Regions from separate parts of the Leisingera daeponensis DSM 23529 genome, predicted to be linked through region 1. Evidence: riboswitches for the same ligand, from Rfam matches in the RefSeq annotation. Region 1 holds a riboswitch; the other holds the start of a gene.

Evidence for each region. A riboswitch is a leader RNA that binds a small molecule or an ion and turns the genes downstream of it on or off. The one in region 1 is predicted to bind thiamine pyrophosphate.
Region 2: it holds a riboswitch for thiamine pyrophosphate, as region 1 does, so the genes downstream of both, thiC (phosphomethylpyrimidine synthase ThiC) here and thiB (thiamine ABC transporter substrate binding subunit) in region 1, are expected to answer to the same signal.

What each region holds. Positions count from the first base shown of each region.
Region 1 is NZ_KI421500.1:2,878,528-2,881,932, forward strand. It holds gene DAEP_RS0114630 (thiamine/thiamine pyrophosphate ABC transporter permease ThiP) at 1-813, opposite strand, end outside; gene thiB (thiamine ABC transporter substrate binding subunit) at 789-1,766, opposite strand; TPP riboswitch at 1,799-1,890, opposite strand; gene aroC (chorismate synthase) at 2,121-3,221, shown strand; gene DAEP_RS0114645 (MerR family transcriptional regulator) at 3,297-3,405, opposite strand, start outside.
Region 2 is NZ_KI421500.1:351,697-355,101, reverse strand. It holds gene bioB (biotin synthase BioB) at 1-810, opposite strand, end outside; TPP riboswitch at 1,024-1,152, shown strand; gene thiC (phosphomethylpyrimidine synthase ThiC) at 1,290-3,104, shown strand; gene DAEP_RS0102100 (FAD-dependent oxidoreductase) at 3,101-3,405, shown strand, end outside.

The DNA.
Region 1 (3,405 bases):
CCGCACCGCACGGTCGAGGCCGGCGCCAAAGCCCTCGCCCGCTGACACCCGCAGCGCCACCAGCGCGGCGGCGCCAGTCAGCAGCAGCTGCAAGCCCGACAACAGCGCCGCACGGCCCAGGTCGAAATCAAACCGGAAGGCCTGATAGATGGCGAGTTCTAAGGTCGTCGCCCGTGGCCCGCCGCCCAGGGTCAGCGCCACCGCAAAGCTGGACAGACAAATGGCAAACACCACAGCCAGCGCGCCGGGCGCCACCCGCCGCAGCATCGGGCCTTCCAGCAGCCGCCACATCGCCAGCGGCCCGGCATCCAGTTGCGCCGCCAGGCGGAAGCGTTCGGCCGGGATCTCCTGCCAGCCCTGCAGGATCAGCCTGATCGCCAGCGGCAGGTTGAAGAACACATGCGCCAGCACCACTCCGTGCAGCCCGTATATCTGCACCGGCTCCAGCCCGAACATCCCTAGCAGGCTGCTCAGCCAGCCCGCGCGGCCAAACACCGCCAGCAGGCCAAGGATGGCCACAATGACCGGCAGGATGAAGGGCGCGCCCAACAGCGCAATCAGCAGGCTCCGCCCCGGGAACCGCCGCCGCGCCAGCGCGCGGGCGGCGGGGATGGCAAGGCCAACACTCAAAAGCGCCGACAGGCCCGCCTGGGTCAGCGTGAACCGCAGCGCGGCCCAATCGCTGGCGCCAAAGCCACTGCCTGCTTCAGCCCTCAGGGCAACAGCCCCAAGGGTTCCCAGAATCAGCACCGCCACCAAAAGGGCCGCGCCGGTCCCGGGCAGGGCGCTTACTGGCTGAGCGCGTCCAGCCATTCGCCCAGCGCCGCATCGCGCACCTCTGCGGCTTCCGTCTCGCTCAGCAGCAGCGATTTCTCCGGCGCGATCAGGGTTTCAAAGCCTTCGGGCAGGCCGCCCTCGGGCGTCACAGCCGGATACATCCAGTTGGTGGTCGGGATGATCGACTGGAAAGCGTCCGACACCATGAAGGCCAGAAACTGGTCGGCCAGCTCCGGCTGGTCGCTGTTTGCCAGTTTGCCGGCAACTTCCACCTGCATGTAATGGCCCTCATCAAAGGCCGCCGCCGCCTTGGAGCCGTCTTCCTCCGCGATCAGGTGATAGGCGGGCGAGGTGGTGTAGGAGAGCACCATGTCGGCCTCGCCTTCCAGGAACATGCCATAGGCCTCGGACCAGCCCTTGGTCACGGTCACCACGTTGTCAGAGAGGCCTTTCCAGATTTCCGGCGCCTCGTCGCCATAAGCGGCCTTGACCCACAAGAGCAGGCCCAGACCGGGGGTCGAGGAGCGCGGATCCTGGATCACGATCTTCTTGTCGCTGGCGGCCAGCGCCTTGAAATCGGCGGGCGCCGCTGCATCGGCGTTATGAACAAAGGCGAAGTAGCCCCAGTCATAGGGCACAAAAGTCGCGTCGCTCCACTCGACCGGCAGCGCATATTCCGCACTGACCGAATGCTCCGCAAACAGGCCGGTTTCCTTGGCCGCCGCGGTCAGGTTGGTGTCCAGCCCCAGAACGACGTCCGCATCAGAACGCGCGCCTTCCAGCTTGACCCGCGCCAGCAGCGCCGCGCCGTCGCCCGCGCCGACCAGCTTCAGGTCGCAGCCGCAGACTTCCTCAAATGCCTTCTCGACAGCCGGGCCGGGGCCCCAATCGGAGACAACGCTGTCATAGGTGTAAACGGTGAGTTCGGGCGTTTCGGCAAAAGCGGCCGAGGCGCCAAGCAATCCCGCTGCAAATGCAAGATGTTTCATGCCATCCTCCTTTGCGGCTTTGGGCAAGGGTGGAGGCTGTCCAGTACCTTCCCTCCGCCGGTGTGATCCGGTTCAGGTTCAACGGGTGTCATCTCAGCGCTTGCGCGCACCCCGAGGTGGCGCGGACCTTAGGCCCGGGGCGCAGCAAACACAAGCCAAAGACCCCCAGGACCTATGGCTTGATGAAACTGGACCGCCCGGAACCAGGATCCCCTGTTCATCTGGCTGAAAATATCCCGGAGGAGCCGCCGCAGGCGGCGGGGGCAGCGCCCCCTTGCCCCGTTTGCCGCAGAGAAACCCTCTTGAGACACAGGCCCCTGCCCGCTAAGCACGGCCCAAAGGAGACCGCGCCGCATGTCGATGAACAGCTTTGGACACCTCTTCCGCGTCACCACCTGGGGCGAGAGCCACGGGCCCGCGCTTGGCGCCACCGTCGACGGCTGCCCGCCGAACGTGCCGCTGGAGCCGGAAATGCTGCAGCAGTGGCTGGACAAGCGCCGGCCTGGCCAAAACAAGAACACCACCCAGCGCAATGAGCCGGATGCGGTGAAGATCCTGTCCGGCGTGTTCGACGGCATGTCCACCGGCACCCCGATCCAGCTGATGATCGAGAACACCGACCAGCGCTCGAAAGACTACGGCGAGATTTCCCAGACCTTCCGTCCGGGCCACGCCGATATCACCTATTTCCAGAAATACGGCAACCGCGACTACCGCGGCGGCGGCCGCTCCTCGGCGCGCGAAACCGCGGCGCGGGTTGCGGCCGGCGGTGTTGCACGTGAAGCAATCAAGGCGCTGGTCCCGGGGCTCGAAATCAAGGGCTACATGACCCGTATGGGCGAGCTGGAAATCGACCGCAGCCGCTTTGACTGGGACGCGATCGAGCAGAATGATTTCTGGATCCCCGATGCAGGCGCGGTGCAGGAGTGGGAAGACTACTTGCAGGCCCTGCGCAAAGCGCATGACTCGGTTGGCGCGGTGGTGGAGGTGGTCGCCCGCGGCGTTCCCGCAGGCATCGGCGCGCCGGTTTACGGCAAGCTGGACACCGATCTGGCCGCCGCGATGATGTCGATCAACGCCGTCAAGGGCGTCGAGATCGGCGAGGGCATGAATGCCGCCCGGCTGAAGGGTTCGGAAAACGCCGATGAGATCTTCATGGGCGAAAACGGTCCGGAGTATTCCTCCAACCACGCCGGCGGCATCCTGGGCGGGATTTCCACCGGGCAGGATGTGGTGGTGCGGTTTGCAGTGAAGCCGACCTCCTCCATCCTCACCCCGCGCAAGTCGATCCGCAAGGACGGCTCCGCCACCGAGGTGATCACCAAGGGGCGCCACGACCCCTGCGTCGGCATCCGCGCGGTGCCCGTGGCCGAGGCGATGATGGCCTGCGTGATCCTGGACCACCTGCTGCTGCACCGCGGCCAGATCGGAGAAAACCAGGGCCGGATCGGCTGACTAACAGACCCTAAGCAGGGCAATATCCTATTTTCAGGGGTGAGGCGTGCTGTGGCAGGCTTCACCCTTTGCCGTTCAGGAATGCTCGCCTTCGCATTGCCCGTGATCGCCCAGCGCCGCCAGCACCTTGCACTCTCCGCCCTGCCCGTGGCCGCACAGATGGGTGATGCGCTCCAGCTCGCCC
Region 2 (3,405 bases), 2.5 Mb from region 1:
GGTGCGGCCCGCCGAAAGGCGCACATGCGATTTCGGCATCAGGATGCGGGCCAGCGCCACGGAGCGGACGAATTCGATCGGGTCCAGTTTCTCGACATTGGCGAGCGGCGTGTCGGCAATTGGGATCAGCATGTTGACAGGCACCGAGTCCGGGTGCGCGTCCAGCGTAGCCAGCGCCAGCATCATGTCGATGCGGTCCAGCTGCTTCTCGCCCATGCCGACGATACCGCCGGAGCAAACCTTGATGCCCGCCTCGCGCACCCGGTTCAGGGTGTCGATGCGGTCGGCAAAGGTGCGGGTGGTGATAATTTCGGAGTAGTAGCGCTCCGAGGTGTCGATGTTGTGGTTGTAATAGTCCAGACCTGCGTCACGCAGGCGGAACACCTGCTCCTCGTCCAGCATGCCCAGCGTCATGCAGGTTTCCATGCCCAGATCCTTGACGCCTTTCACCATCGCCTCCAGCGCGGCCATGTCGCGGTCCTTGGGCGAGCGCCAGGCGGCCCCCATGCAGTAGCGGGTCGCCCCGCCTTCCTTGGCTTTCTTGGCCTCGGCGATCACCCGCTGCACCTCGATCAGCTTGGAGGCCGAGAGCTGCGCGCCATTGCGGGCCGACTGGGAGCAATAGGCGCAATCCTCGGCGCAGCCGCCGGTCTTGATGCTCAGCAGTTTGGATTTCTGCACCTGGTTGGGGTCGAAATACTGCCGGTGCACGGTGTGCGCCTGAAACAGCAAGTCCATGAAAGGCTTGTTGTAAATCGCTTCCGCTTCCTCGCGGGTCCAGTCGGTGCGGATGGGTGCAGCGTCCAGCATGCTGTCTCCTGTTCTCTATACCTGTTGGCCATGCGCGGATGGCGTTGCGGATTTTTATAGATAATTTTGCAAGCGCCGATCAAGCACCAAAGCCGCACTGCAGCGATTTGCCCCGGATTTTGAGCAAGAATCCACCCAAACATATGATTGTAAATAATAAAAAATATCTACAAAGATTCCGGTTGACGGGAGCCCCGCACCTCCCCTAGCCCTATAGGCACGCAGGGGAGTCCCGCCCAAGGGACTGAGAGGCGTCATGGTGCGGGGCAACCCGGACCGGCGGCGCGACCCTTTGAACCTGACCCAGTTGATACTGGCGTAGGAAGCTAGGAGCATGGTGCGCGCCCCGGCGGCAGGCCCGTGTTTCGAACAGGCAGCATGCGTGCACAGGCCGTACACCGGCTGTACACCCCCCTGCCCGTTTTCCTCCGTCCCGGCTCAATTGGTGTTTTTGAACCGAAGGCCCGGAGGAACACCAGATGAACGTCCCCAACCCCAAGATCACCACAGGCGCCTTGCCCGCGTCGCGCAAGATCTACGTCAGCGGCGAGGTCCACCAGGACCTTCGCGTGCCGATGCGGGAAATCTCCACCCACCCCACCGCGGGCGAGGCGCCGCTGCCGGTCTATGACAGCTCCGGCCCCTATACCGACCCGGATGTGCTGACCGACATCCGCCAGGGCCTGCCCGGCCTGCGCCGCCAGTGGATCCTCGCGCGCGGCGACGTCGAGAGCTATCAGGGCCGCGATGTGAAGCCCGAGGACAACGGCTTTGTCGAGGGCGGCCGGCTGACGCCGGAGTTCCCGGTGAAACCGGCCCCCCTGCGCGGCAAGGACGGCAAGGCGCCGACCCAGCTGGCCTATGCCCGCGCCGGCATCATCACCCCGGAGATGGAGTTCGTGGCGATCCGCGAAAATCAGCTGCGCGAGCTGTCGCCGTGCCATGCAAACCGCGACGGCAACGACTTCGGCGCCAATATCCCGGACTACGTGACGCCGGAATTCGTGCGCTCCGAAATCGCCGCCGGCCGCGCCATCATCCCGGCCAACATCAACCACCCGGAACTCGAGCCGATGATCATCGGCCGCAATTTCAAGGTGAAGATCAACGCCAATATGGGCACCTCCGCCGTGACCTCGTCGATGGAGGAGGAGGTGGACAAGCTGGTCTGGGCAATCCGCTGGGGCGCCGACACGGTGATGGACCTGTCCACCGGGCGCAACATCCACAACACCCGCGAATGGATCGTGCGCAACTCCCCGGTGCCGATCGGCACCGTGCCGATCTACCAAGCGCTGGAGAAGGTGAACGGCATCGCCGAGGATCTGACCTGGGAGGTGTTCCGCGACACGCTGATCGAGCAGGCAGAGCAAGGCGTCGACTATTTCACCATCCACGCGGGCGTGCGCCTGCACATGGTGCCGATGACGGTGAACCGGGTGACGGGCATCGTCTCGCGCGGCGGCTCGATCATGGCCAAATGGTGCCTGCATCACCACAAGGAAAGCTTCCTCTATGAGCATTTCGAGGAAATCTGCGACATCTGCCGCCAGTATGACGTCAGCTTCTCGCTGGGTGATGGCTTGCGCCCCGGCTCCATCGCGGATGCCAATGATGAGGCGCAGTTTGCCGAACTGGAAACCCTGGGCGAGCTGACCAAGATCGCCTGGGCCAAGGACTGCCAGGTGATGATCGAGGGGCCGGGCCATGTCGCCATGCACAAGATCAAGGAGAACATGGACAAGCAGCTGGAGTGCTGCCACGAGGCGCCGTTCTACACGCTGGGGCCGCTGACCACCGACATCGCGCCGGGCTATGACCACATCACCAGCGGCATCGGGGCGGCGATGATCGGCTGGTTCGGCTGCGCGATGCTGTGTTACGTGACCCCGAAGGAGCATCTGGGCCTGCCCGACCGCGACGATGTGAAGACCGGCGTGATCACCTATAAGATCGCCGCCCATGCCGCCGATCTGGCCAAGGGGCTGCCGGGCGCACAGCGCCGCGACGATGCGCTGAGCCGGGCGCGGTTCGAGTTCCGCTGGGAGGATCAGTTCAACCTCTCCCTGGACCCGGACACGGCGCGCGAGTTCCACGACCAGACCCTGCCGAAACAGGCCCATAAGGTGGCGCATTTCTGCTCCATGTGCGGGCCGAAATTCTGCTCGATGCGGATCAGCCACGACATCCGCGCCGAAGCGCAGAAAGAGGGCATGGAGGCGATGGCTGCCAAGTTCCGCGAGGGCGGCGAACTCTATGTGCCTGCACCTGAGGCTGTGGAACCGGCGGAATGATCACCATCGCAGGCGCGGGCCTCGGCGGTCTCGCCTGCGCCTATGAGCTGGCGCAGCGCGGGGCGGCGGTCACGGTCTATGAACGAGGGAAAACGCCCGGAGACAGCAGCGTCGCGCGCTTTGCCGGCGGCATGCTGGCGCCGTGGTGCGAACGCGAAAGCGCCGAGGAGGACGTGATCACCCTCGGCAGCCGCGCCGCCGGCTGGTGGGCCAGGATCACCCCGGTCCACAGGCGCGGCACGCTGGTGGTGGCGCCTGCCCGCGACCGGGCAGAGCTGACCCGATTTGCCCGCCGCACCAC